DNA from 3 places in the Nocardia sp. NPDC004722 genome. Region 3 is predicted to be linked to each of the others. Evidence: riboswitches for the same ligand, from Rfam matches in the RefSeq annotation. Region 3 holds a riboswitch; each other region holds the start of a gene.
The links. A riboswitch is a leader RNA that binds a small molecule or an ion and turns the genes downstream of it on or off. The one in region 3 is predicted to bind S-adenosylmethionine.

Region 1 (10,138 bases), on a different contig from region 3:
GCGGCGAGAATGCCGAAGACCAGGAACATGGAGCCGCCGCCGAAGTCGCCGACCATGTTCAGCGGCGGCACCGGGCGTTCGCCCTTGCGGCCGATGGCATTCAGCACACCGGTCAGCGAGATGTAGTTGATGTCGTGCCCGGCGCGATCGGCCAGCGGACCGTACTGGCCCCAGCCGGTCATGCGGCCGTAGACCAGGCGCGGATTGCGTTCCAGCGCGGCCTCCGGGCCCAGCCCCATGCGCTCGGTGACGCCCGGCCGGAAGCCCTCGATGAGAACATCGGCCTTTTCGAGGAGCCCGAGCACCTTCTCGATGTCGGCGGGATCCTTCAGATTGGCCTCGACGATGGTGCGGCCACGCCACTGCGGGCGCTCCATGAATCCGGGGAACTGGCCCGGGCGCTGCACCCGCACCACATCCGCGCCGAGGTCGGCGAGCAGCAGTGCCGCGTGCGGACCGGGGCCGATGCCGGCCAGTTCAACAACCCGGACGCCCGCGAGCGGGCCCTGCTTGGCGGTGGATGGAGTGCTCACGCCCTACCTCGGTTCATCGTCGAATCCTGTGCGCCGGTCCGCGAACCGGTGTTGACGCTACGACAATAACGCGGGGCCGATGCGTGCCGGGAGGGTGGGCGGGATCACTCAGTTGTCGATGATCGGCAGTGGGAGCGTGTCCGGGGGCGGCGGCTTCGGCAGCGCCGAGCGCGGCAATCGCAAGGTGGGCAGCTCGCCCGCGGCCATGCGCACCGTCTCCGGGTCCTCGAGGGTGCGGTCCTTGGCGGGCAGTCCGTAGAAGGCGCGGGCATTGTCTTCCAGCACCTTGTGCAGGTCCGAACCCACCGCGTCGGCGATGACCGAGATATCGGTGTCGCGGAACGCCCGGTCGGCGCGGGTGCCCGGCAGATCGGTCCCGAACATCAGGGCGTCCGGATTCACGGTGTGGATCTTGCGCAGGGCCGCACCGACATTCATCGACACCCGTCCGAAGCCGGACGCCTTCACCTTCGCACCCCGATCGACCAGGTTGAGCAGATACGGCAGGCAGTCGTCGGACATGCCCAGGTGATCGATGGACAGCTTGGGCAGCTTGGTGATGACCGGTTCCAGCGAACCCAGCATGGATCCGTCGATATAGAGCTCGACGTGCCACCCGGCCAGTTCGTAGGCCCGCAAGGCCAGCATGGTGAGCCCGACGATGTCGCCGCCCGCGCGCTTGAGGTTGAACCGGATGGCCCGCACCCCGGCCCGGTTCAGATCGATGATCTGCTGATCGGGGGCGTCGACCGGGAGCATGGTGACGCCCACCCAGCCCTCGCCGAGCGCGTCCAGGGCCTCGAGGAGATAGCTCTGATCGGTGCCCTGGAAGGACCCGCTGACCACGGCACCACCGTCGATATCGAAGCGGGACATGCGCTTGCGATAGTCGGCGATGGTGTACGGGTCGGGCAGGTAGCCCTCGTTCTCGACCAGCGGGAACCGCGGATCGAAGATGTGGAGATGGGCATCGAACACTTGATCAGCATGCCTCAGAACGGTGACATGTGTGGACAACCTTGTCCGGCAAGCGGATTCGCGCTGGTCAGGACATCCTGTCCAGCGCTGATCCGAGAATCCTGACGGGTCAGGAAACCTTGTCGGGCTCGGACGCGGCGAGCATCTCGTCGCGCTCGACGACCTTGACGCGTTCGCGGCCCTGCGGCTCGCCCAGGGCGCGCTCGTGCGCGTCGAGGCGGTACCAGCCGGCCCAGGTGGTGAACGGGATGCCCTTGGCCTCGAGGAACTCGGTGACGGCGTCGCGCTCGGGGCGCGGGGCCGGGACGAAGTTCGCGGCGTCGTCGAGCAGGCAGGCGATGGTCTCGTTGGCGTCGCCCTTGGTGTGGCCGATGAGGCCGACCGGGCCGCGCTTGATCCAGCCGGTCACATAGGTTGCGGGCTCGTAGCGGTCCGCGCCGTCGGCGTCCTCGTTCACCAGCACGCGACCGGCCTCGTTGGGGACGGTGCCCGCCTGGTCGTCGAAGGGCAGGGCCGGGATGTTCTGCGACAGGTAGCCGACCGCGCGGTACACGGCCTGGATGTCCCAGTCCTTGAATTCGCCGGTGCCCTTGCAGTTTCCGGTGCCGTCGAGCTGGGTGCGCTCGGTGCGCAGGCCCACGACCTTGCCGTCCTCGCCGAGGATCTCCGAGGGGTTCTCGAAGAAGTGCAGGAACAGCTTGTGCGGGCGGTTGCCGACATCGCGAATGGCCCACTGCTCCAACGTGTTGCAGATCATGTCGACCTGCTTGGAGTGCCGGCGCGCGGCCTCGGAGCCCTCGTCGTAGTCGATGTCCTCGGGGTCGACGATGACCTCGATGGTCGGCGAGTGGTCCAGTTCGCGCAGCTCGAGCGGGGTGAACTTGGCCTGCGCGGGTCCGCGGCGGCCGAAGACGTGGACCTCGAGCGCCTGGTTGGCCAGCAGCCCCTCGTAGACGTTCGGCGGAATCTCGGTCGGCAGCAGCTCGTCACCGGTCTTGGCCAGCACGCGGGCCACGTCGAGGGCGACATTGCCGACGCCGAGCACGGCGACCTTCTGCGCGTCCAGCGGCCAGGTGCGCGGCACGTCCGGATGCCCGTCGTACCAGGACACGAAGTCCGCGGCGCCGTAGGAGCCGTCCAGGTCGATGCCCGGAACCTCCAGTGCGCGGTCGGCATTGGCGCCGGTGGAGAAGATGACCGCGTCGTAGAACTGACGCAGATCCTCGAGGGTGATGTCGACGCCGTAGTCGATATTGCCGAGCAGGCGGACCTGGTCCTTGTCGAGGACCTTGTGCAGCGCGGTGATGATGCCCTTGATGCGCGGGTGGTCGGGGGCGACGCCGTAGCGGATCAGGCCGAAGGGCGCGGGCATGCGCTCGTAGAGGTCGATGCTGACCCCGTCGAACCCGGCGGGTGCGTCGGACTTCATCAAGGCATCGGCGGCATAGATGCCGGCCGGTCCTGCGCCCACGATCGCAATGCGTAGCGGGCGGGTCGCTGCACTCTGTTCGGTCATTTTTCCGCGCACCCTTTGGGTCGAAACTAACTTGCCGTCAAAACTTAGCCGTCGGTCTTAGCTTAGGCTAAGTTGACGCCCTGGCTTCGGTGACCATCGTCGGCCCCCGACGCTGCAGCGTTGCTGCGTTGTCCTGCTATTCCCGCGCCTGGGGCGGAAATTCTGCTGATTCTATGCGATGGCCTTCCGGGTCCCGCGCACCGACCAGGCATGATCTACCCATGAGCGACGCCGAGGAGACAGTCGAGGAGACGGTCCAGTTCGATCAGAACGAGACGCGAAGCATGTGGCCGTTCCTGGTCGCGGCCGGTCTCATCGCGTTCGTGATCCTGGGCATCGTGATCGCCACGCTGGTTTCGCCGGTTGAGAAGAATGTCACAGATACCGATCGGCTCTCGGCACCCGCGGGCAACTTCATCAAGTACCGCAGCGACAACGGCAAGTACGAACCGAGCTTGGCCTGCAAGGGATTCGACGAGAGCAACTCGCCGCTCAGGATCGCCGTGGAGACCGGCGGCCCGATCAGCTTCGACGCCTTGAAGGACCCGGTGATCGACGGCGACAAGGCCACCGCCCAGGTCACTTTCAGCGCCGGTGGCGCGCAGACCACGTCGACCTGGCACTTCACCAAAGAGAATTCCCGCTGGTTGGTCTGCAGTTCGTGACAAGGTCCGAAGTCCGGCGAACCGTTTGACACGGGTGCCGGTTTTTCGGCACTCTCATCCCAGGTCATGAGTATCAGCGCCAAGCCCCGGCTGGCTGGTCGGCAACCCTCCTCCGCGGTGGGGTGCTCCGGGTGACGACCTGGCCTCGCACCGAACGCGGTGCGGCAAGTGCGGATTCACAGGAGGTACAGGTGAACTACGCGGGTGACATCACGCCGAAGCAGGCGTGGGAGTTGTTGCGCGACAATCCGGATGCGGTGCTGGTGGATGTCCGCACCGAGGCGGAATGGCGTTTCGTCGGGGTGCCCGACACCAATGGCATCGGCCGGCCGACCGCGCTGATCGAATGGGTGGACGCCACCGGCGCGCCCAATGCGCGGTTCGTGGACCAGTTGCGGCAGGCGCTCGCCGCGCGCCCGGACGATTCGGACGCGCCGGTGCTGTTCATCTGCCGCTCCGGCCAGCGCTCGATCGGCGCGGCCACCGCGGCCACCACCGTGGGCATCTCCCCGTCCTTCAATGTGGTCGACGGGTTCGAGGGTGCGCTCGACGCTCAGGGTCATCGCGGCAGCACTGGCTGGCGCGCCGACGGACTTCCGTGGAGGCAGTCATGATCACCGGCGGTTCTTTCGACAAGCCGCTCCCCGAGGGCGTCGGCCCGGCCACGCAGGCCGTGCGCGGCGGCACCCGGCGGTCCGGCTTCGACGAGACCTCCGAGGCGCTGTTCCTCAATTCGGGTTTCGTCTATGAGAGTGCGGAGGCGGCTGAAGCGTCTTTCACCGGCGATATCGAGCACTTCGTCTACTCCCGCTACGGCAACCCGACCGTCGCCATGTTCGAGGAGCGGTTGCGCCTGATCGACGGCGCGGAAGCGTGTTTCGCGACCGCGTCGGGCATGTCCGCGGTGTTCACCGCGCTGGGCGCGCTGGTGGCCGCCGGTGACCGTCTCGTGGCGGCGCGCAGCCTGTTCGGTTCCTGCTTCGTGGTGGCCAACGAGATCCTGCCGCGCTGGGGCGTGGAGACGGTCTTCGTCGACGGCGAGGATCTGGACCAGTGGGAGCAGGCGCTGTCGGTGCCGACCACCGCGGTGTTCTTCGAGACCCCGTCGAACCCGATGCAGACCCTCACCGATGTGCGCGCGGTCTCCGATCTCGCGCACGCGGCGGGCGCGAAGGTGGTGCTGGACAACGTCTTCGCCACCCCGCTGTTGCAGCGCGGTTTCGACCTGGGCGCGGACATCACCGTCTACTCGGGCACCAAGCACATCGACGGCCAGGGCCGGGTGCTCGGCGGCGCGATCCTGGGACCGCAGGATTACATCGACGGTCCGGTGAAGAACCTCATGCGCCACACCGGTCCGGCGCTGAGCCCGTTCAACGCCTGGACGCTGCTCAAGGGCCTCGAGACCATGCCGCTGCGCTTGCGTCAGTCGGTGGATTCGGCGCTGAAGATCGCGCAGTTCCTGGAGAACCACCCGGCCGTGGCGTGGGTGAAATACCCCTTCCTGTCCTCGCATCCGCAGTACGAGCTGGCCAAGCGGCAGATGTCCGGCGGCGGCACGGTCATCACCTTCGAGCTGAAGGCCCCGGAGAACGAGGCCAAGAAGCGCGCTTTCGAGGTGTTGAACCGGCTGCGCATCATCGACATCTCCAACAACCTCGGTGACGCGAAGACCCTGATCACTCACCCGGCCACCACGACCCACCGTGCCATGGGCCCGGAAGGCCGTGCGGCCGTGGGCATCACGGACGGTGTCGTCCGCATCTCCATCGGTCTCGAGGATGTCGAGGACCTGCTGGGCGACCTGGACCATGCGCTGAGCTGATCCGGCTAGCGACGTCAGGCCGGTGTCAGCCGGATATCAGGCCTGACGTCGAAAGTTGTTCTCATGACGAAGAACAACAGCTCCTCCGCTTCCTCCACCACCCTCTGGACCGGCATGATTCCGGTCGACGACACCGCGCTGTTCTGCACCGACACCGGCGGCGACGGCATCCCGGTGATCTACCTCAACGGCCAGTTCGCCACCCAGGGCTACTGGGCCAAGGTCATCGCCGAACTCGGTGACGGCTTCCGCCACATCACCTTCGACGAGCGGGCGCGCGGCAAGAAGTCGCTGAAATCGGCCGACTACTCCTTCGAGGCGTGCGTCCGCGATGTCGATGCGGTCCTCGCCGCCCGCGGTGTCGAGAAGGCCCTCGTGATCGGCTGGTCCTACGGCGCTTTCGTCGCCGCGCACTGGGCGAGCCGCAATCCGGAGCGGGCGCTGGGCGCGATCCTGGTCGACGGCGCGCAGCCCTACGACTGGTTCGACGACGCCATGGAGATCCGCATCCGCAAGCTGTTCAAGCGGCTGGCCCCGGTGACCGTGCTGTTGCGCCCGACCGGTCTGACTCCGAAGCTGTCGGCCGCGCAGCAGGCGGAAAGCAATATCGAGCTGGGCAAGATCTCCCGCGCGGCGGCGCTGGGTCCGGTGCTCGACAACATCACCGTGCCGACCCGGTACGTGGTCGCGTCGGGTTCCTCTTTTGGCAGCAAGGGCGACGAGCAGGAGCGGATTCGCACCTCGATCGCCGGAGTCTGCGAACGCAATCCGTTCATCGAGGTCAGCGCGAAGGTTCCGAGCAACCATGACCACATCCTGGGCAAGGACTTCCGCGCGGTCGCCGATGCGGTGCGCCAGACCGCGGCAGCATGAGGACGGGGAAAACATTGACAGTATGCTGTCAAATATGACAGCATACTGTCATGATGAAAACAGTTCACATGGCCGTGTACGACACCTTCTCCGACTGGGAGGTCGGGCATGCGACCGCGCACATCAACCGCGAACTCTGGCAGCGCGAACCCGGCACCTGGCAGGTGAAAACCGTTGGGATCAGCGCCGATCCGGTCACGTCGATGGGCGGCATGCGGGTTCTGCCCGACCTCGCGCTCGAAGATCTGAAGCCCGCCGACAGCGCGATGCTGATCCTGCCGGGACTGGCGACCGAATTCGATCCGGCCAGCCCGATCACGACCTTCGCGGGCAAGGCGCGGGAGTTCCTGGACGCCGGGGTTCCGGTCGCGGCCATCTGTGGTGCGACTTTCGGGCTGGCGAAGGAGGGGCTGCTCGATGGTCGGCCGCACACCAGCAATGACCCCGGATACCTTTCCTACTCCGGATATTCGGGCGGCGAGCACTACGTGGGATCGGCGACGGCCGTCACCGACGGTGATTTGATCACCGCGACCGGTACCCGCCCCGTCGACCTCGCCCGCGAGATCTTCGCCCGGCTCGGCATCTACGAGCCGCACGTGCTCGAAGCCTGGTACAAGCTGTACGGAAACAATGATCCGGCAGGCTTTTACGAGCTGTTCGAGTACGAACAGCAGCGCGCGGCAGCCGCGCGATGACTCGCACCGACCAGCAGCTCTTCGCTACCGCGGCGGTCACCTCGTTCAAGCTGAACGGCCAATTCCTCACCATCGCCGAGGAATTGGCCAAACCGTCGGGGATCACCGTGGCGTGGTGGCAGGTGCTGGGCGCGGTGTTGCACGAGCCGCTGCCGGTGGCGGGCATCGCACGCGAGATGGGCATCACCCGGCAGAGCGTGCAACGGGTCGCGGATCTGCTGGTGGACAAGGGTTTCGCCGAGTACCGCCCGAATCCGGCGCATCGCCGGGCCAAGCTGGTCGCGATCACCGAGGCCGGGCACGAGGCGGTCCGGCGCATCGACCCGCAGCACAAAGCCTTCTCGAAACGGCTTGTCGCGCAGCTGGGCCGGGAGGAACTGGCGCGCATCGTGGACGCGCTGACGACCCTGTCGGCCGCCCTCGACGCGCTCGAGGGCGACCGGACCGACTAGGCCGCGAACGGGTCCTTGGTCTTGCCGACCAGGGCGGCGACCGACGGCAGGATGGTGGTCGGGCGGTACGGGAACTGCTCGACCAGGGCCGGGGTGGAGATGCCGGTGGTGACCAGGATGGTGCGCATGCCCGCCTCGAGGCCCGCGATGACATCGGTGTCCATCCGGTCGCCGATCATGACGGTCGAGAGCGAGTGCGCCCCGATGCGGCGCAGCGCCGACCGCATCATCAGCGGGTTGGGCTTGCCGACGTAGTAGGGCTTGCGGCCGGTGGCCTGGGTGATGAGGGCCGCGACCGAGCCGGTGGCCGGGAGGATGCCCTCGCGCGAGGGTCCGGTGGCGTCCGGGTTGGTCGCGATGAAGCGCGCGCCCGCCGCGACCAGCCGGATGGCGGTGGTGATGGCTTCGAAGGAGTAGGTGCGGGTTTCGCCCAGCACCACGTAGTCCGGATCGGAATCGGTGAGGATGTAACCGATTTCGTGCAGCGCGGTGGTGAGGCCGGATTCGCCGACCACGTAGGCGGTGCCGCCCGGACGCTGATCGTTGAGGAAGGTGGCGGTCGCCAGCGCCGAGGTCCAGATGGATTCGACGGGGATCTCGAGGCCGGTGTGCTTGAGCCGGGCCTGCAGGTCGCGCGCGGTGTAGATCGAGTTGTTGGTGAGCACCAGGAACGGAATGTCGTTGTCGCGCAGTTCGGCGAGGAACTTGTCGGCTCCGGGCACCATGTGATTCTCGTGAACCAGGACGCCGTCCATGTCGGTCAAGTAGGAGAGGATCGGTTCTGCGCTCGAGTTGGTCACGCGCATATTCTCCGCTATCCCCGGACCGAACGCTCATATATTCCTGCTCTGATTGACCGTCCGACCGGTCTCATCCCCGGAATACCGTCCCCCGACCCGGGGTTCGAGGACTTGGGTGTGACCCCTGCCGCACCGCCTCCCGGCACTGGACCTATGGTGCGAGGTAAGTCCGTTTGCGACGCCGTGCTGTTTTCTCGAGCGATGCGGTGTCGCGGGCGGCGGCGGGAGGTTGGCCCGCACAACCCAAGCGCAGCAAGGCGACAGGAGTGCCCAGGTGAAAGACCTCAAGCTCGGTTACAAGGCGTCCGCGGAACAGTTCGGCCCGCGCGAACTGGTGGAACTCGCGGTGGCGGCGGAGGAGCACGGCCTCGACTCCGCCACCGTCTCCGATCATTTCCAGCCCTGGCGGCACAATGGCGGCCACGCCCCGTTCTCGCTGGCCTGGATGACCGCGGTGGGTGAGCGCACCAGCCGTATCCAGCTCGGCACCTCGGTGCTGACCCCGACCTTCCGCTACAACCCGGCGGTCGTCGCGCAGGCCTTCGCGACCATGGGCTGCCTGTACCCGGACCGGATCATGCTGGGCGTGGGCTCGGGCGAGGCGCTCAACGAGATCGCCACCGGCTACATCGGCGAATGGCCGGAGTTCAAGGAGCGTTTCGCGCGCCTGCGCGAATCCGTGGATCTCATGCGGGCCCTGTGGACCGGTGAGCGCGTGGACTGGGAAGGCCAGTACTACAAGACCGTCGGCGCTTCCATCTACGACGTGCCCAAGGGCGGCATCCCGGTGTACATCGCGGCCGGTGGCCCGCTGGTGGCCCGCTACGCCGGTCGCGCGGGTGACGGTTTCATCTGCACCTCGGGCAAGGGCATGGACCTCTACACCGAGAAGCTGATGCCCGCCGTCGCCGAGGGCGCGGCGAAGGTCGGCCGCACGGTCGACGATATCGACCGGATGATCGAGATCAAGATCTCCTACGACACCGATCCTGTTCTGGCGCTGGAGAACACGCGCTTCTGGGCCCCGCTGTCGCTGACCGCCGAGCAGAAGCACTCCATCACCGACCCGATCGAGATGGAGGCCGCCGCGGACGCGCTGCCGATCGAGCAGATCGCCAAGCGCTGGATCGTGGCCAGCGATCCGGACCAGGCCGTCGAGCAGATCAAGCCGTACCTGGACGCGGGCCTCAACCACCTGGTCTTCCACGCCCCGGGCCATGATCAGCGCCGCTTCCTGGACCTGTTCCAGCGCGACCTGGCCCCGCGCCTGCGGGCCCTCTGAGGCGTCCCGGATCACACCCGGACGGGTGGCACACGGGGACGGACAACCCTTGCGGAATCCCTTGCCCGTGTGCCGCCGATCGGTCCGAAACCGCCCTCCGAGCGGGACATATGTCATGTGATTGCAGTCTCGCGCGCCAGGGATGAGTTTCGGGCCCGACGGGAAACGGCCGGTAGAACGGGTCTTGACTGATCAATAGCAAATATGCATAACCAAACGCGCTTGACGTGTTGCCTGCCGGACGCGGAAATCGGCCAATAACGCTCGGTAGGCTTTCGCTCATGTCTGCCACACCGGTTTCCAGTGTGTACATCGCGTCCCCCGAGGGCGACACCGGCAAGTCGACGGTGGCGCTCGGGGTCCTCCAGGCACTCGCCGCGACCACTCCCCGAGTCGGCGTGTTCCGGCCGATCACCCGGTCCGCCAACGGACGCGACTACATCCTCGAACTCCTCCTCGAACACTCCACCTCCGACGTCGACTACGACCAGGCGATCGGCGTCACCTACGAACAGG
Region 2 (10,138 bases), on a different contig from region 3:
AGCCGTGCCGGCGAAGGAGAGATATGTCCACCGACACCGATCAGCCTCCACGGACGTCGCTTCCCGGTCTTGCCGGGCTGATACGCCACGATCTACCCGCCTCACTCGTCGTCTTCCTGGTCTCGCTGCCCCTGTCCATCGGCATCGCCGTGGCCGTGGGCGCGCCGGTCGCGGCCGGACTCATCGCCGCCGTGGTGGGCGGCATCGTCGCCGGACTGCTGGGCGGTTCGACCATGCAGGTCAGTGGTCCCACCGCGTCGCTGACCGTGGTGGTCGCCGAATCGATCAACCAATTCGGCTGGGCCGCCACCTGTTTCATCACCATCATGGCCGGCGGCCTGCAAATCCTGTTCGGGCTCAGCCGCATCGCGCGCGGCGTGCTCGCCATCGCCCCGGTCGTGGTGCACGCCATGCTCGCCGGGATCGGCATCATCATCGCCCTCGAGCAGGTGCACGTGCTGCTGGGCGGGGATTCGCTGACCTCCTCCTGGGACGCCCTGGTCGCGCTGCCGCATCAGCTGGCCTCGGTGCATCCGGGCGACCTGTGCATCGGACTGGTCGTGATCGCCATCCTGGTCGGCTGGCGACACCTGCCCGAACCCGTGCGCAACATCCCCGCGCCGCTGGTCGCGGTGGTCGTGGCCACGCTGTTGGCGCACGTGCTGCCGGTGCGGGTCGCGCGCATCTCCATCGACGGCTCGCTGCTGCAGGAACTGCACCTGCCGCAACTGCCGCACGGCAGCTGGGCGCAGGTGGCACTGATGGCCGTCACCATCGCGCTCATCGCCAGCGTGGAGACTCTACTATCGGCCGTGGCCGTGGACCGGATGCGCCAGAACACCGCGCGCCGAACCGATCTCGACCGCGAACTGCTCGGCCAGGGCGCGGCCAACATGGTCTCGGGTCTGATCGGCGGGCTGCCGGTGGCGGCGGTCATCGTGCGCAGCATCACCAACGTCAAGGCGGGCGCGCGCACGAAAGCCTCGACCATGCTGCACGGGCTGTGGATCCTGCTGTTCTCGGTGGCCCTGGTCGGGGTGGTGCGCTCGATTCCCAAGGCGGCCCTGGCCGGACTGCTCATCGTGGTCGGCATTCAGCTGATCAAACTCGCGCACATTCGCCGCGCCCAGCGCACCGGCGATCTGGTGGTGTACGCCGCCACGGTGTCGGTGGTGGTGTTCTGGAATCTGTTGCTGGGCATGCTGGTCGGGCTCGCGCTGGCCTTCGCGCTGCTGCTGTGGCGGGTGGTGCGGGTCAGCGTCGTCGCGGAGGAGATCGACGCGCTGCGCTGGCGGGTCACCGTCGACGGCAGCTTCACCTTCCTGGCGCTGCCCAAGCTCACCAGCGAACTGCACCGGGTGCCCCGGGGGACCGACGTGGTGATCGAGATGACCGTCGACTTCATGGACCACGCCGCCTACGACGCTCTGCAGGACTGGGCGGATGTGCACCGAATCGAGGGTGGCACGGTCGAATTCGTGGAATCCGGCGCGGTCCGCATGGCCGATGCCGCCGACGGCCCGGTCGCGCGCGGGCATTCCCGCCGCCTGCTCGACGACGTGCTGGGGCCGTGGCGGCGCAGCGCCAACGACGGGGATCGCATCGTCGCCGGGGTGGCGGCCTATCACCGCAGCCACGCGCACGTCATGCGCCCGCACCTGGGTGTGCTGCGCGACGGCCAGGAACCCGACTCGCTTTTCGTCACGTGCGCCGACTCCCGGATCGTGCCCAATGTCATCACCAACAGCGGGCCCGGCGATCTGTTCACCGTCCGCAATGTCGGCAACCTGATTCCGCGCGACGCCCAGGATTCGTCCATGGAGGCCGCGCTCATCTACGCCCTCGACAAACTCGATGTGCGGTCGGTGGTGGTGTGCGGGCATTCCGGCTGTGGCGCGATGGGTGCGCTGCACAGTGAACTGGTCACCGGCTCCCAGCTCGACGACTGGCTCGCGCACGCCCGGCCGAGCCTGGAGCGTTTCCGGCTCGGTCATCCGGTCGCGGTCGCGGCCGAGGCGGCGGGCTTCGGGACGGTCGATCAGCTGGGCATGGTGAATGTGGCGGTGCAGCTCGAGACGCTCTCGGCGCATCCGGTGGTGCGGCGCGGAGTGCAGGAGCGCGGCGTGGTGCTCTCGGGGCTGTTCTTCGATATCGCCACCGCCCGCGTGGTGGAGGTCACGGTGGACGGGATCGCGGAGATCGACGGTGTCGGGCGGGTGGCCCAACCCGCTTGACGACCTGGGTATCTCCCGCCTGAAGGGGTGTGAATCCGAAAGGGTTCACACCCCTTTAACTTTGTGGCACAGCTTTTCTCAGACTTTGCTAAGTCTTTACCTTTAGCCTTACCTTTGCTCGTCCGGTGAGTCTGTGGCCAGTGCTGTCCGCAGTCTTAATTCGATGCCCCTGTACATGCTCGCCAAGGAGCAATATGTCTCGCGACACCGATTCACCGCCAGGCAGAACCGCCGGCAGGTTCGACACCCTGCTGCGCCACGATCTTCCTGCATCCCTCGTCGTCTTCCTCGTCGCCTTGCCGCTCTCGCTCGGCATCGCGGTCGCCTCCGGTGCGCCCATCGCGGCCGGACTCATCGCCGCCGTCGTCGGCGGCATCGTGGTCGGCCTGCTCGGCGGTTCGCCGCTGCAGGTCAGCGGCCCCGCGGCTGGTCTCACCGTGGTGGTCGCCACAACTATCAGCGAATTCGGTTGGAAGACAGCCTGTTTCATTACCGTGCTGGCCGGTGCCATGCAGATCCTGTTCGGCCTCAGCCGGATTGCCCGCGCGGCGCTGGCCATCGCGCCGGTGGTGGTGCACGCCATGCTCGCCGGCATCGGCATCACCATCGCACTGCAGCAGCTGCATGTGCTGCTGGGCGGATCCTCGCGGAGTTCGGCCTGGCAGAACCTGATCCAGCTGCCCCATGAGTTGATGAACCTGCACGGCGACGACTTCTTCATCGGACTCGTCGTCATCGCCATCATGCTCAGCTGGAAATACGTGCCCGGACAGCTGAAGGTGCTGCCCGGCCCGCTGGTCGCGGTCGTCACCGCCACCGTGCTGGCCCTGGTGATCCCCGGCGAGCCGGAGCGAATCGTGTTGAACGGCTCGCTGTTCGACGCGATCGGGCTGCCAGGTCTGCCCTCGGGCAACTGGGGCGGAGTGGTGCTCGCGGCACTGACCATCGCCCTCATCGCCAGCGTCGAGTCCCTGCTGTCGGCGGTCTCCGTCGACAAGATGCACACCGGTGCGCGCACCGACTTCGACCGGGAACTGGTCGGGCAGGGTGCGGCCAATATGGTCTCCGGCGCGCTCGGCGGCCTGCCGGTCACCGGCGTCATCGTGCGCAGCGCCACCAACGTGGCCGCCGGCGCCCGCACCCGCGCTTCGGCGCTGCTGCACGGCATCTGGATTCTGGTGTTCTCGGTCGCGCTCGTCGGCCTGGTGCAGCAGATTCCGAAGTCCGCGCTCGCCGGTCTGCTCATCGTGGTCGGCATCCAGCTGGTCAAGCTCGCGCACATCAAACTGGCCCGGCGCACCGGTGACCTGCTGGTGTACCTGGTGACCGTGCTCGGCGTGGTGTTCCTCAACCTGCTCGAAGGCGTCATCATCGGCCTGGCCTTGGCGTTCGCGCTGCTGCTGTGGCGGGTCGTGCGCGTCTCGGTGGTGGCCGCCCCGGTGGCCGGGACCGACCGCTGGCTGGTCAGTATCGACGGCACCTGCACTTTCCTGGCGCTGCCCAAGCTGACCGCGGAACTGCGCAAGGTGCCCGAGGGCACCGAGGCGCTGGTGGAACTCAGTGTCGACTTCCTCGACCACGCCGCCTACGAGGCCATCCACGACTGGGCCCGCCAGCACGAAAGCACCGGCGGCAGCGTCGAATACGTGGAGCTCGGCACCGCGCACATGGCTCACGCGCTGACCGGTCCGCCGGTGCGTGGCAAGGCCCGCAGCCTGCTCGACGACGTGCTGCGCCCCTGGCGCGAGGACGACGGCAACCCGATCGCCAAGGGCGTGGCCGCCTTCCACCGTCGCAACGCCCACGTGGTGCGCCCGCACCTCGACGAACTGCGCGACGGCCAGAACCCGCACTCGCTGTTCCTGACCTGCGCGGATTCACGGATCGTGCCGAACGTCATCACCAACAGCGGGCCCGGCGACCTGTTCACCATCCGCAATGTCGGCAACCTGGTCGTCCCCGGCGGACGCGACGCCTCCATCGAGGCGGCGCTCACCTTCGCCATCGACGAACTGGGCGTGGACAACGTGGTGGTGTGCGGTCACTCGTCCTGCGGGGCGATGAAGGCGCTGGTCGCGGGCGGGCCCACCGGCCCCGGCCTGGGCAACTGGCTGGTGCACGGACGCCCCAGCGTGGATCGCTTCCACACCGGTGACCCGGTCGCCTCCGCAGCCGCCCGGGCCGGATACGGCGTGGCAGACCAGCTCTCCATCGTGAACGTGGCCGTGCAGGTGGAAACCCTGCGCTCGCACCCCGTGGTCCGGCGCGCCGTCGCCGAACACGGCCTGCGGGTCACCGGCCTCTTCTTCGACATCGCCTCCGCGCGGGTCCTGGAAGTCACCCCCGAGGGCATCGCCGAAATCGATGCCCCCGACCTATCGGGAGCCCTCACCCACACCCATTAGTGAATCGGAGGACTCCGGCACGGCATCCCGAAAGGGGCCCGCGCCGGAGTCTTTTCGTCCGGGCTCCCATCGGCTCCTGCTCGAGATCCATCGGATTTCGACGAGTTCGCGCGGGCGCGCCCAGATCGGCGAACACCACGCCGTGGTAGCTCGGGTCGGGGGTGGTGAAGCCCGGGAACCGCGACTCGCCCGCCTCGTTCTTCACGGTCCAGTCGAAGCCGCCGCCGTCCACGATCACACCCGCGACCGCGGAACCGTGCCCGCCCAGGTACTTGGTGGCCGAATGCACGACGATGTCCGCGCCCAGCTGCAGCGGCTGGATCAGGTACGGGGTGGCGACGGTGTTGTCCACGATCAACGGCACGCCCGCGGCGTGCGCGACCTCGGCGACGCCGGGGATGTCGAGGACCGAGCTGCTCGGATTGGCAACGGTCTCACCGTAGAACGCCTTGGTGTTCGGGCGGACCGCCGCGCGCCACTGGTCCAGGTCGTCCGGATCCTCGACGAAGCTGACCTGGATGCCCAGCTTGGGCAGCGAGTAGTGCAGCAGGTTGTAGGTGCCGCCGTAGAGGTGCGGGCTGGCCACGATGTGGTCACCGGCCTCCGCGAGGTTCAGGATCGCGAAGGTCTCCGCCGCCTGGCCCGAGGCCAGCAGCAGGGCCGCGACGCCACCCTCGAGGGCGGCCACACGCTGCTCCACCGCGTCTTGGGTCGGGTTCATGATGCGGGTGTAGATGTTGCCCGGCTCGGCGAGACCGAACAGCGCGGCGGCGTGGTCGGTGTCGCGGAAGGCGTAGGAAGTGGTCTGGTAGATGGGCAGTGCGCGGGCTCCGGTGGCCGGATCGGGGCTCTGTCCGGCGTGAATCTGCTTGGTCTCGAAGGACCAGTTGGCCGGATCCAGGGTGCCGTCAGCCGCAACGGCCGCGGGCGCGGTCGAGTCACTCATGTGTTCTGCTCCAAAAACAAGGTCGCCGAATGGCGGAAGTTTGACGTTATCGAGAAGCGAATGGGCTTCGACAACAACACATTTCGGTAGACCTCCTGATTGCGCTTGCGTTCGGCCTTCGAACGCCCGGTCTGCACCCGGAAGCACCCCACCGCAGCTGGAGGGTTGCCGATCAGCAAGCCGGGGCCTTAACGCTGATGCTCTTGACCTGTTGCGAGATTCTAACGGGCGGAGGCGGCGGTCTCGGAAGTGGGGCTCGCCACAGCGGATCCGCAACAGACACGCCGGAATTCGCGGAAGGCGGCCAGGACGTTGTCGGCGAGTTTGCGCGCGGTGGCGGGCGCGGCGCAGCCCGCGAAGTCGGATTCGGCCTCGAATTCGCACTCCATGCCCACCCGCACGATGCTGTGCCAGGTGCCCGCGATGAGCCGCACGGTGAGGTGGTCCTCGGGCAGCTGCAGGCGCTCGGCCAGCACCTCGGTCATGGCGCGGGTCTTGGTGTCGGCGGACTCCATGCTGAGCGCGCGGACCGCGACGCTGTTGCTCGAGATGCGCTGCATTTGCTGGAACCATCGGAAGGGCACCGGGGCATCGGATTCGATGACCTGGTCCACGACCGCGAGGAAGGCGTCGAGCAGCGACTGCATCTCGTCACCGGTCACGGGTTGCTCGCGCAGCGCGTCGGCAATCGCCTGACCCCAGCCCTCGATGGGGGCGATGACGATCGCCTCCTTGCTGTCGAAGTACCGGTTCACGGTGCGCGGCGAGACATCGGCCGCGTCGGCGATCTGTTCCACGGTGGTGGCGTCGAAGCCCTGCTCATCGCACAAGCGCAGGGCAACGTCGATGATCCGATCCCGGGTCTGCTGCTTCTTGCGTTCGCGCAGGCCGGGGCGATGGCGCATGACCACACCGATGTGGCTTGACAACTCCGACATGACTCCATCTTAGAGGGTTATAGCTGTTTCCTGTCCCCGTATGACAACTGTCGCACTGCGACATTTTTCTCTTGACGCCAATTGTCGGTAGGGGCCACTATGGTGAAAGCTGCCTTCGCACCCCCCAGAGGAGAGGCTCATGACCGTAGCCACAGACGCGCTCGGTACCGACGAAACAGCAAGTACCGCAAAAGATTCCAGGCGCTGGTGGGCGCTCGGCGTGATCGCCATGGCGCAGCTCATGGTCGTTCTGGACGCCACGATCGTCACCATCGCCATGCCGTTCGCGCAGCAGGACCTGCACATCAGCGACGGCGACAAGCAGTGGATCTTCACCGCTTACACCCTGATTTTCGGCGGTCTGCTGCTGCTCGGCGGCCGCCTCGCCGACTACTTGGGCCGCCGCCGGATCCTGATGATCGGCCTGGTCGGCTTCGCCGCCGCCTCCGCGGTGGCCGGTCTCGCGCAGAACGCGGCCGAACTGTTCGCGGGCCGTGCGTTGCAGGGCGCGTTCGGCGCGCTACTGGCCCCGGCGGCGCTGTCGCTGGTGTCGGTGACCTTCACCGAGGCCAAGGAACGCGCCCGCGCGTTCGGCGTGTTCGCCGCGGTGTCCGGCGCCGGCGCGGCGCTGGGCCTGATCGCCGGTGGCGCGCTGGTCGAATACGCGGACTGGCGCTGGTCGCTGCTGGTGAACACTCCGGTCGCGCTGCTGGCCCTGGTCGGCGCGTTCGCCTTCGTGATCAAGGATGTGCCCGCACCCCGCACCGGCGGCTACGACCTGCCCGGCGCGATCACCGTCACCCTGGGCCTGATCTCCATCGTCTACGGCTTCAGCCGCGCGGCGTCCGACGGTTGGACCGCCGCCACCACGCTGGCGCTGTTCGTGGCGGGTGTGGCGCTGCTGGCGGCCTTCGTGGCCATCGAACGACGCACCGCGAATCCGCTGCTGCCGCTGCGTATTCCGGCGGAGATCAACCGCGGCGGCGCGTACCTGATCGCGCTGCTGGTGCCCATCGCGATGTTCGCCATGTTCCTGAACCTCAGCTTCTACCTGCAGATCGTGCAGCACTACTCGGCGCTGAAGACGGGTGTGGCGTTCCTGCCGTTCCCGGCCGGGATCGTGGTGTCGGCGGGTATCGCCTCGTCGGTGCTGCCCAAGATCGGGCCGCGGCCGCTGATGCTGGCGGGTTCGGTGCTGGGCGCGGCGGGCCTGCTGTGGCTGTCGCGGCTGGAGTACGGCGACAGCTATGCCGTCGCCCTGCTGCCCGCCATGATCCTGATCGCGCTGGGCATGGGCTTCCTGTTCGTGTCCATGCAGACCACCGCGCTGCACCAGGTCGAGGACGAAGACTCGGGTGTGGCCAGTGCGCTGCTGAACGCCGCGCAGCAGGTGGGCGGTTCCATCGGTACCGCGCTGCTGACCACGATCTCGGTGCAGGTGGCGCAGCGGTACGTGCGCAACAACGGGACCATCGACCATGTGATGGAACGGGCCTCGGTGCACTCCTACAGCGTCGCGTTCCTGATCGGTGCGGTGTTCTTCGTGCTCTGCATTCCGATCGCGGCCTTCATGGTTCGCGACAAGCCGCAGAACCTGCTCGAGGGTGATGAGCACGCCGTGCACGTGGGTGTCTGAACGCAGCGCCTGACCGGCGAAAAGATATATCCGAGGGCCGTGAGCACCTCCTTTCGCATTCCGCGGGAGGGGGTTGCCACGGCCCTTTCCTTTTCGCATGCTGGGAAGTGCCGAAAGTCACGCGAAAAGCTACTTATCGGTAACCGCACTGAATTCCCGCACAGCGGGGGCCGCCGTCGCGGTGAGATCGATAGCAGCAGTACGCTTGTCTTGCTTGACGCCACAGCGTACGTGGACTTGGCACCACAGGTCCCGTGCCGAGCGCCATGCGTATACGTTGTCTGTTGAACAGCTGGGGTCCGCTACAAGCGGTGCTCACCGGCCGTGCAATGGGAGCACCACCTTCCTAGGAGGACACGAAGATCCATGTCCAAGATCAAGGTTGAAGGGACCGTCGTCGAACTCGATGGCGACGAGATGACCCGGATTATCTGGCAGTTCATCAAGGACAAGCTGATCGTCCCGTATCTCGATGTGAACCTCGAGTACTACGACCTCGGCATCGAGTACCGCGACAAGACCGATGATCAGGTCACCGTCGACGCGGCCAACGCCATCAAGAAGCACGGCGTCGGCGTCAAGTGCGCGACGATCACGCCTGACGAGGCCCGCGTCGAAGAGTTCGACCTGAAGAAGATGTGGCGGTCGCCCAACGGCACCATCCGCAACATCCTCGGCGGCACGATCTTCCGCGCGCCGATCATCATCTCGAACGTGCCGCGTCTGGTGCCGGGCTGGACCAAGCCGATCATCATCGGCCGCCACGCCTTCGGCGACCAGTACCGCGCCACCGATTTCAAGGTGCACCAGGCGGGCACCGTCACCCTGACCTTCACGCCGGAGGACGGCTCCGAGCCGATCCAGCACGAGGTCGTGCGCATGCCGGAAGACGGCGGCGTGGTGATGGGCATGTACAACTTCCAGGAGTCCATCCGGGACTTCGCGCGGGCCTCGCTGAACTACGGCCTGCAGCAGAACTACCCGGTGTACATGTCGACGAAGAACACCATCCTGAAGGCCTATGACGGCATGTTCAAGGACACCTTCCAGGAGATCTTCGAGACCGAGTTCAAGGACGAGTTCGCCGCGGCGGGCCTGACCTACGAGCACCGGCTCATCGACGACATGGTCGCCTCCGCGCTCAAGTGGGAGGGCGGTTACGTCTGGGCGTGCAAGAACTACGACGGCGACGTGCAGTCCGACACCGTGGCGCAGGGCTTCGGCTCGCTGGGTCTGATGACCTCCGTGCTGCTCACCCCGGACGGCCGCACCTGCGAGGCCGAGGCCGCGCACGGCACCGTGACCCGCCACTACCGCCAGCACCAGCAGGGCAAGCCCACCTCCACCAACCCGATCGCCTCGATCTTCGCGTGGACGCGTGGCCTGGCCCACCGCGGCAAGCTGGACAACACCCCCGAGGTGATCGGCTTCGCGCAGACCCTCGAGGACGTGGTCATCAAGACGGTCGAGTCCGGCCAGATGACCAAGGACCTCGCGCTGCTGGTCGGCGGCGACCAGGGCTACCTGACCACCGAGGAGTTCCTCGGCGTGCTGGACGCCAACCTGGCCCGCGAGATTCGCTGAAGTATCCGGAGCTGACGCTCCACAACGCGCCGACGAACGTGAACAGCGCGAAGCGGTGGACGATGGGGGCCGGGACCACAGTCCCGGCCTGAACATCCGCCGCGCCTTACGGGCACCTGCCCCCACCGGAACCGGTGGGAGGGCGGGTGCCCGAACTGTTTTCGGGGGGAGCCGATCACGCCCTCACCGCGCCGCTGTCTCCGATCATGAAACGATCATGAATCGATCGCGAGCATGGGTGACGTGCGACAGTCGCGGGCCTGGCGGGTGCGGCATCGCACCGGCGTGCGACGTGCGCCGACTCGTCGCGGCCTGTCGTGGGGTCGGGCCGCGGCGAGGGCCACGCGGGCGGTTAACGCGTATCGCGGGGAGATCAATACCCGTGTGACATACGG
Region 3 (8,976 bases):
TATCACCGCCCAGTCCGAAATGTCCTATGGCACCGCCATAGTTCTGCTGATAGCTCTGCCACAGCACCACCACGCTGATGATCCGGTTCGCTCCCGGCAGTGCCGGATCCGGGAACGGGTTGGGCAGCACGGCCCGGTAGGTCGCCGCCCCGTCGGCATCGGTGATGAAGACATTCGGGACACCCAGCGGCCCGGGCCGGGTCGGTGCGTCCCGGTCCAAGTCCTTGGCCCGCAACGACATCACCGTGTACAGCGAGTCCGGGATGAGCCCGCTGAACTCGAAGCGGAACTCTCCGGTCCGAGCCTCGTCGTCGACGGTCACTTCCAGGGTGCCGCGTGCCCGCAGCCAGTCCCCCAGCGTGACGGCCGTGGTGAGTTTGCGCCCGTCCTCGGGCCGGATATCCGGGATCGGCGTCTCGTGGAACGGGTAGCTCGGCCGCCGCACCGTATCCGCGTCCGGTCGCTGATCGGGAGCGAACACCATCGGATAGTTGTTGGCGGGCAACGGCAGTGGCAGCGTGTGCAGCACGCTCCCGGCGTCCGCGTCCGGCAACTCGCCGGGCAGTTCCCGCACGATGGTGTACGCCGCCAGGTCACCGAACTTCGGTACGGGGGTGTCGGCCGCGACGATGGCCCGCCCCCACCGCCGGGTGACGGTCCCGTCCGGCCCCGGCACGACAAGATAGCCGACGACGATGAAATCGCCGTCGGCGTCGAGTACTTCGCTCGGCGGGTACAGCGGCCCCTGCGTGGTCGGGGTCAGGTCGTAGCTCTTGCTCACCATACGGACAGCGCTTCCTGCTCGGAGAGAAGGCGACCCGGATCGTCGACGGTATCGCCGACCCGGTCGCCGAGACGGGTCCAGTCGGGGCCCTGGGACGCGAGAACCTGGTCGTCCCCGCGAAAACCGGGGTGTCCCACGGCTTGCAGGAACGGCAGGTCGCTGGCGTGATCGCCGTAGCCGTAGCTGTTCGCGCGGGCGATCCCGTGCTCGCGCAGGTAGTCCGCGACGGCGGCGGCCTTGGCAGTGCCGATCATGGGCCGCCACACCTCGCCGGTGAGCACGCCCTGCTCGTCGACCACCGGGGTGGTGGCGATGACGTGGTCGGCCCCGAGCGCCGCCGCGACCGGGTCGATGGCCGCCGGAAACGACCCCGACAACAGCACCGTGGCGTGCCCCGAATCACGATGTGCGCGCAACGTTTCCACCGCTTCGGCGTAGTACACCCCGCCGCCCGCGCTGAACCCCGCGAACCAGCGTCGCCCGGCCTCGGCCAGCGCGTCGGCCCGCGCGCCCCGATAGGCCCGGTAGTAGTGCCGGTTGACCTCCTCCCGCGGCGTCCCCGCCGCGGCCCGGCGCTTGATCTCGTCGCTCAGTCGCGCGTATTCGCTGCCGTCGTCACCGTTCTCGGCCAGCCAGAAGCGCTGGAAGGCGAACATGCTCTTGACGGTGATGAGGGTTTCGTCGACATCGAAGAACGCGGCGCCGGCCGTCACGCCGCCTCCAGGTAGGCCGCGATCGCCTTGGCCGCCTTGTGCCGCTCGATCTGGGAGATGCGCTCGTTGGGCAGTGCCGCGTAGGTGATGCGGGTGGTGGCGACGCTGCGGTCGAGCTGGCGTACGTCCACCTCGATGGCGAATTCCAGTTTGGCCGGGTCCGTGACGGAGATCGGGGTGAGCACCGCGTGCAGGCTGGCCGGGAGCGGGAACAGGAAGGACTTGAACTCCAATTCGATGCTGTTCCACACGATGTAGAAGTGCTGTTCGGGCCAGCGACGGCCGTATTCGAGTTCGAACGCGCCGAGGAACAACTGCCGCACCGCTTCGACGATCACGATGCCCTGCACGTGTTCGCCGGTCTGATGGTCGAGCAGCAGTTCGTTGTCGCCGTGGATGCGCAGGTCCGCCCGGAACTCGGTATCGGATTCGCGAATCAGATTGGCCAGCAGCACATTCGAGTGCTGATACTTGTGCACCTGGTGGCGTGGGGCCGGTTCGTCGACCGGTCCGCTGACCCGCAGTCCGGCCGGGGCGTGCACCAGGGCCACGTGTTCGACATAGTCGAGATCGTGGCGCGTCACCCCCTGGCCGAGCCGCACGGTCAGCGGCCGGTCCGACTCCCGCCACCGGCCGCCCCGTAGCGCGGCCACCAGTCCCGACACCGTGAAGGCCCGGTCGTCCGCGGCGATGCCCCGGAAGCGGTCGGCCACCAGCAGCACCTCGCCGACGGCCACCTCCTCCGCCACCGCGGTCACCGAATCGAGCTGGGCTACAGACATTTTCCCTCCGAGAGCAAGACGCTTATGGCGACGCTCGCCGCCATCCGGTCGTCACCCGGAGCACCCCGCCGCCGTGGAGGGTTGCCGCCCAGCCAGCCGGGGCTTTGACACTGGAACTCATGACCGTGATCGAAAAGCTATGCGGCCCAATCTTTTTCCCCTACAGTTTCAACCACGGCGATTGAAACCCGGACGCGGAGGACGCCGCTGGCCCCCGCGCTCCGATTCACTCCGCGACAGTCACGCGCGTCGAGCCGACCGCCAATGCCGCACCCACCGCCGACAGCACCGCGATGGACAGCGCGACGACCGAATAGCCGTGGCGGGAAACCAGATTGGCGAGCTGCGGACCGCCGCTGGCCCCGACGAACAGAGCGAAGGTGTACAGCGCCGTGGCGGTGCCCCGCGCCGCGCCCGCATGGACCGCGATCGCCTGCACCGCCGCCGGGGCCGCCACCGCGATCGCCGTGACGAACACGAACAGCCACACCGCGACCCACACTCCGCCCAACGGCACCGCCGTGATCGCGGCCGCACCCGCCGCGATCGCCAGAGCGGCGATCAACCGGGTGGCGGGGGCGATGACGCCCAGCCGCCCGGCCAGCAACGGCACCGCCACCATGGCCGGAATCGCACTGGCACGCAACGCGAGCAGGGCGGCATTGCCCGAACCCACCCCGTCCGGCGGGGAGAGCTGGATCCCGGTATAGATCCCCACGAACGAGCCCAGGATGGCCAGGCAGCTCAGGTACAGCAGAGCCAGCCGAGCCTGCCGCAGCAGAATCCCGAAGGGCACGAACGCGGTACGCAACTCCCCCAGCCACCCGGCACCGCCGCCCGACGCGGTGTCCGGCGCCGGAGCCTGCAGCACCACGTGCAGCAGCACCGCCGAGAGCGCGAAAGCGATTGCGCCCGCGATGAAGATCGCGTGCCAGCCGAGGGCGTTGCCGATCAGCTGGGCCAGGACCTGCGCCACCACACCCGCACCCAGGAACGAGCTCGTCAGACAGGTGAGCGCGAAGATCCTGCGCTGCGGAGCGATGCGCTCCGACAGGTAGGCGAAGGCGGCCGGTGCGAAGAAAGAAGCGGTGAGCCCCTGCAGAATTCGCGCCGACAACCCGGTGGCGAGCCCGGGCGCGACCGCCACCAGCAGCGAGCTCACCACCGTCGCCAGCAGTCCGCCGACGATCACCGGCCGCCGCCCCCAGCGGTCCGACAGCGGCCCGGTCACCAGGAATCCCGCGCCGTAGGCCAGCCCGAACGCCGTGGTGGTCCAGGTCGCTGCCGACTTGGACGTATCCCAGTCGGCCGCAAGCCGATTCAGAACCGGCAGCACCACATACAGCTGCCCGACCACCAGGATCCCGACCGCGCAGACGGCCGCGACCGTCCGCCCGGTCGGCGCCCATTCCGGTTCGGCGGCGCCGCCCGCCCCGAGTTCCGTGTGAGGCTCGCGCACCCCGTCCGCTGGGAGAACCGGCTTCGCCGCGGTGGCTGATTCATCCTCCAATCTCACGTCCGCCTCGGGGGTCACGCCCCTGTCGAGGGCAGCGTCCGCCTCGAGCTTTTCGTCCGCCGTGAGGTCTGCATCCACCTCCGGCGCGCGGTCCGGGTCAGTAGTCGGCGGCGAGCTCACGGGCGCGCTCCTGGGCCGCGGCGAAGCCCGCTTCCGGGTTGTCGGTGAGGACGGTCGGGGCGAAGCGGATTTCGGCGATGTCCTTGATGCCGACGAAGTTCAGCCAGTCCGCGACGAACGGGGTGGCGAAGTCGGAGCCGAATTCGACCGGCACGCCGGGCTGGTGGACGCCGCTGGTGTACACGGTGACGGCGCGCTTGTCGGTGAGCAGCCCCGAATACCCCGCCTGCGGGTCGAAGGTGAACGCCCAGCCGGGCTGGGTGACGATGTCAACCCACTGCTTGAAGATGTAGGGCACACCCGCGTTCCAGATCGGGATATTGAGGACGTAGAGGTCCGCGGCCGCGAACCGGTCGAACACGGTGCGCGCCAATTCCCAGGCCGCGAGCTGCGGGGGCGTCTGGTCACGACCGGTGAACAGCGCGAGTTTGGCTTCGGCGGCGTGGGTGCCGAAGTCGGGCAGGTCGGCCTCGAACAGGTCGAGGGTATCGACGGTCAGTTCCGGATCGCGGGCGGTCAGCCCGTCGATGAAGGTCTGGGCCAGCGCCCGGGATTGACTGTGCGCACCGCGCGCCGAGGCATTGACATGCAGCAGGGTGGTCATCGAATTCCTTTCGTGGACAACGAAGTCCACGAATATCAAGACCTACCCTCCCGGCACGACGATTACGTGCGCGCTGATCCGAAGCCCGGCCCCGGAGAACTCAGGCCAGGATGAAGCTCAGTTGCAGCGCGTACCCGCCGCCCTGCCGCATCCACGAGTACCCGAACCAGACGCCCGGGGTGACCTCACGGATCTCGTCGTAGAGCTGCGGGACCGGCGACGGCGCGTAGTCCAGCACCCAGGCCGCGCCGCCGTCCACCACCGAGGGCCCGGTGAAGACATTGGCCTGGAACCCCTCGATCCCGGCTCCGGTGAGGCGGTTGAACAGATACCCACCCGCGGGGTTCGTGTAGAAGTCCTTGCCGATCCAGAACAGCGGCGCCCACGACTGCATCTCGCGCGGCGAGGCCACCCAGCCGTCCTTCGATCCGATCGGGACATCGCCGCGCGGGGCGTCGCGGTAGATCGCGTCCTGTTGCGCGGGGCTGCATCTGAAGCGCAACGAGTCCACAGTTGCTGATGTGTTGTCCGGGAACAGAACACAGCCGCCGCCGTAGTCCGTGTCGGCGTGAGCGAACACCGGGACAGCTAACGGCAGCACCCCCAGACCGAGGATGGCGAGGCTTTTTATCAGGGCATTTCGGAGGATCTCACACCTGGTACCCATCACTGTCTCCATCGGGATAAGTCCCGACCCACCAGTGATCTTAGTTCGCGACAAAATAGCTGATCAGAACCGATTCCGAACCGAGACCAGATCGATCCGCAGTTAACAGGAAATTGACAGCATTCAACTGGAAATGTCTCGAGGTTCGTGTCGATGTAATGGACTATGACCTCGATTCAGGCCCGCACACCGCACGCTCGGTGGACTTGGATCGCGGCCGGCAGTTTCGTCGCCGTGATCTCGTTGGCAGCACTCAGCGCCCCGCGCGCATCCGCCACTTCTCGTGACCAAGTAGGTCAAGACCAGGTTCCGGAGACCCCGCCGCCGGGAACGACTCTCGTCGTTCCGCATCCCATCGCGGTGACCGCGATCGCCCAGCAGATGCAGGCGGCCATCCAGGCCGCCTCGCCGGGCACCACCGTCGGCATCGACGTGGTGGACACCACCACCGGCACCCCGGTCGCCAGCCTCAATGCCGATCAGCAGTTCTACACCGCGTCGGTGGTGAAGCTGCTCATCGCGCTCGACACCCTGAAAAACCAGAACTGGCAACCGGATCCGGATACCACCGACCGGCTCACCCAGATGCTGACGACCAGCGACGACGATATCGCCGACGCGCTGTGGGACGACGGCGGCAACGACGCCATCATCGACCGCATGGTGAGCGCCATCGGCCTGACCGCCACCACCGCGCCCGAGGACACCGCGCAATGGGGTGAAACCCTCACCACGCCAAGGGATGTGGTGGCGATCTTCCACTACATCACCGGTTCGGTCCCGGCCTCTGCCCGGGATCTGATCATCGGCGCGCTGCACAACACCTCCGAGACCGCGGCCGACGGCACCAACCAGTACTTCGGGATTCCCGACGCGCTCACCGGCGCGAGCTGGGCGGTCAAGCAGGGCTGGATGGATCTGGATTCCTCCACCACCCTCGACACCACCGGCCTGGTCAGCCCGTCTCCGGATCAGCCGTATCGCTATGCGGTGGTGGTGCTTTCGCAGCAGCCGGCGGGCACCAGCTGGTCGGTGGCGGGTTCGGCCCTCACCGCGGGCGTGCAGTTGCTGCACACCGTGCTGAAGTAGCGCTCAGCCCAGCCACTGCCGCACCCGGTTTCGGGCGATGCGGCGGGCGTGTTCGGGCGAGACCCGATCGGGCTCGGTGACGACCGCGATGGCGAGCCCGTCCAGCAATGCCAGCAGTTCGGTTGCGGTATCCCGGGATTCGTCCGCGCGGGCGGGCGCGGCGCGGGCCAGCACCCGCGCCAGCAGGTCCTCGGTCTCGCGCCACTGCTCGCGATGCAGGGCCGCGATCAGCGGATCGTGTGCGGCGCGGGCCACCAGGGCCAGCCAGACCCGCGTCAGCCGGTCATCCGGCGTCGGCGGCAACAGCAGTTCGGTCAGGCTCAGCAGCTGGTCCTGCGGCGGGAATTCCCGGACGCCCGACCGCAGGAACCGTTGCGCGGCCTGGCCGCTCACGTGATGCCAGGCGGCGACCAGCAGTTCGGTCTTGGTGGAGAAGTGGTACTGCACCGTGCCGATGGAGACGCCGGCGCGGGTGGCGAGATCGCGGATGCTGACGCCCTCGATGCCATTCTCGGCGATGGCGTCGGCGAGGCGTTCCAGCAATTCCGCACGCCGGTCGGTGGTTTCGCCGGTGCGGCGGGTTCGAGCGCGCGACTCGTCAGCCACGGCGTCCTCTCTGTGTGCGTGCGGTGGAGTAGTACCGCCATGCCTGGCCGAGCAGCTTGCGCGCCAGCACGGCGGGTTCCGGGCGCTGATCCGCGCGCGGGGCACGGTCGGCGACCGCGGCGAAGAACAACAGCAGTATGCCCAGACCGCCGAGACCGAAGTACACCGCCTCGCCGAGCATGCCGACGATCAGGCGCGCCGAGGCGTGCTCATCGCCCGCGAGACCGGGCATGATCGTCGCGTTCTGGAGCCAATGCGCGCCCTCGGCGGCCAGCCAGGCGACCGCGCCCGCCACGGTGGCCGCGCCCGCCAGGCGGTGGCGGCGGGCCAGCGACAGCCCGAAAACTATGGTGGCCGTGGCGAGTACCGCGACAGCGATCTCACTCAGGCCGAACAGCGTCGCCCCGCTCACCGCGCCCACCCCGCGCCCTCGGAAGCGCCCGGGATGCGCCGGTGCCGTGCGATGGCGATCAGCAGCAGCGCCCACGCCAGGATGAGCAGCAGATTGCGCACGGCGGCACCGGTTTCCAGGTGCTCGGTCATGCCCTCGGCATCGCCGCCCAGCCACAGGGTGCGCTCGGCGACCAGCGCCACACCCGATCCGACCAGGGCGAGGATCGCGGCGGCGAGCGCGTAGGCGAACCCGCCGCCGAGGCGGCGTCGGTAGTACACCGCGAGCGCGGCACCGGCGGCCGGAGCGAGCAACCCCAGCAACTCGAACACTCTGAACATTCGATCACCCCTATACGAACGTACGCCAGACAGACTTAGATGCAGATCAGTCTGTCATACGATCGTATAGTTTCGCTACAGCGGTCAAGTCGAGAGCGCCCCGCGGTGCCGAGAACCCCGAGGGTGCGCGAAATTACGCCGAGCCCCACGCCTGCATCAGGTAGGTCCACTGGGCCAGGATCGAGGTGATGGTGTCGGTCAGGTTGATGGCCGCCGAACCGAGATTGATGACCGGATGGTTGTTGTCCACGATTACTCCTTCGATGCGAGGTGTCCGAACGCCGGGATGAACCGGCCGGGCTTATCGCCACGTTATTGCAGCACCACTGCAATAGCCAAAGGATTGCCCGTTTCTGTGACACAACGCACCGGCAGTGAGATCCGGGGCATTGGCCTGCACGGTCAGCCTCCTTCATCGGGTTTCAGCAAGGTCAGGGCGATCCGACCGCTCGAAAGTTGCGCCGCAATTCAGGTTCGCTGGAAGGTGTCTTGAAAGTCCGTCTCGCATGGACCTACGGCCCGCGTTAGGGTCGGCCGTGCTTCCGGACAGCGATACCCGGCCGGTCCGGTTGCGGACCATCGCCGTCGAGTGGGGACGCATTGGCTGCCTCGGTTTCGGCGGCCCGCCCGCCCACATCGCGATGCTGCGCGCCCTGTGCGTCGAGCGTCGCGCCTGGATCAGCGCCGCGGACTTCGAGGACGGCATCGCCGCCACCAACCTGTTGCCCGGCCCGGCGTCCACCCAGCTGGCGATCTACACCGCCTGGCGGCTGCGCGGCACGGCCGGTGCGCTGCTCGGCGGATTCTGCTTCATCGCACCGGGTTTGACCCTCATCCTGATCCTCGCCGCGCTCTTCCTGGCCGCCGACAGCCCACGCTGGGTGCACGGCGCGGCCGCCGGAGCCGGAGCGGCCGTCGCGGCCGTGGCCGTCCACGCGGCCACCGGCCTCGCCCCCGCGAGCTGGCAACGCACCGGCCCCACCCGCCCGGCCCGAGCACGCTGGATCGCCTACGCCGCAACGGGTCTGGTGGCGGCCACCTTCCTCGGCCCCTGGCTGGTCCTCGTCCTCATCGGAGCCGGTCTGCTGGAAGTCCGCGCCCGCCGCAGCACCGGTCCGAAGGAGAGCAGTCCCGGGCACGACCCGTCGGGTCCCGACGGTCCCGGGCATAAAAGGTTGAGCGCCTGGCCGATTGCGATGACGGGGCCGACCGGTGGCGGGATGGCGGCGGTGGCGTGGGTGGCGTTCAAGGTGGGGGCGTTGTCGTATGGGGGTGGGTTCGTGATCATTCCGCTGATGCAGGCGGATGCCGTGGACCGGTACGGGTGGATGAGTGCGGCGCAGTTCTTGAATGCGGTCGCGCT

Region 1: linked by a shared signal. The riboswitch ahead of ACWELQ_RS11905 (rhodanese-like domain-containing protein) and the one ahead of ACWELQ_RS26330 (AfsA-related hotdog domain-containing protein) in region 3 are both predicted to bind S-adenosylmethionine.
Region 2: linked by a shared signal. The riboswitch ahead of ACWELQ_RS21290 (PLP-dependent transferase) and the one ahead of ACWELQ_RS26330 (AfsA-related hotdog domain-containing protein) in region 3 are both predicted to bind S-adenosylmethionine.

Annotation. Positions count from the first base shown of each region.
Region 1 is NZ_JBSGBY010000088.1:3,730-13,867, reverse strand. It holds gene ACWELQ_RS11925 (CaiB/BaiF CoA transferase family protein) at 1-533, opposite strand, end outside; gene ACWELQ_RS11920 (amidohydrolase family protein) at 642-1,511, opposite strand; gene ACWELQ_RS11915 (FAD-dependent oxidoreductase) at 1,621-3,027, opposite strand; gene ACWELQ_RS11910 (Rv0361 family membrane protein) at 3,249-3,692, shown strand; SAM riboswitch class IV at 3,755-3,869, shown strand; gene ACWELQ_RS11905 (rhodanese-like domain-containing protein) at 3,884-4,306, shown strand; gene ACWELQ_RS11900 (O-succinylhomoserine sulfhydrylase) at 4,303-5,517, shown strand; gene ACWELQ_RS11895 (alpha/beta fold hydrolase) at 5,581-6,390, shown strand; gene ACWELQ_RS11890 (DJ-1/PfpI family protein) at 6,444-7,088, shown strand; gene ACWELQ_RS11885 (MarR family winged helix-turn-helix transcriptional regulator) at 7,085-7,540, shown strand; gene ACWELQ_RS11880 (HAD-IIA family hydrolase) at 7,537-8,295, opposite strand; gene fgd (glucose-6-phosphate dehydrogenase (coenzyme-F420)) at 8,615-9,622, shown strand; gene pta (phosphate acetyltransferase) at 9,904-10,138, shown strand, end outside.
Region 2 is NZ_JBSGBY010000211.1:97-10,234, reverse strand. It holds gene ACWELQ_RS21300 (SulP family inorganic anion transporter) at 24-2,234, shown strand; gene ACWELQ_RS21295 (SulP family inorganic anion transporter) at 2,429-4,639, shown strand; partial or broken gene ACWELQ_RS21290 (PLP-dependent transferase) at 4,749-5,585, opposite strand; SAM riboswitch class IV at 5,682-5,794, opposite strand; gene ACWELQ_RS21285 (TetR/AcrR family transcriptional regulator) at 5,807-6,523, opposite strand; gene ACWELQ_RS21280 (MFS transporter) at 6,663-8,159, shown strand; gene ACWELQ_RS21275 (NADP-dependent isocitrate dehydrogenase) at 8,526-9,743, shown strand.
Region 3 is NZ_JBSGBY010000301.1:1,014-9,989, reverse strand. It holds gene ACWELQ_RS26340 (hypothetical protein) at 1-784, opposite strand, end outside; gene ACWELQ_RS26335 (HAD family hydrolase) at 778-1,497, opposite strand; gene ACWELQ_RS26330 (AfsA-related hotdog domain-containing protein) at 1,494-2,279, opposite strand; SAM riboswitch class IV at 2,293-2,404, opposite strand; gene ACWELQ_RS26325 (MFS transporter) at 2,506-3,915, opposite strand; gene ACWELQ_RS26320 (FMN-dependent NADH-azoreductase) at 3,893-4,519, opposite strand; gene ACWELQ_RS26315 (hypothetical protein) at 4,620-5,186, opposite strand; gene ACWELQ_RS26310 (serine hydrolase) at 5,547-6,275, shown strand; gene ACWELQ_RS26305 (TetR/AcrR family transcriptional regulator) at 6,279-6,881, opposite strand; gene ACWELQ_RS26300 (hypothetical protein) at 6,874-7,293, opposite strand; gene ACWELQ_RS26295 (hypothetical protein) at 7,290-7,613, opposite strand; gene chrA (chromate efflux transporter) at 8,150-8,976, shown strand, end outside.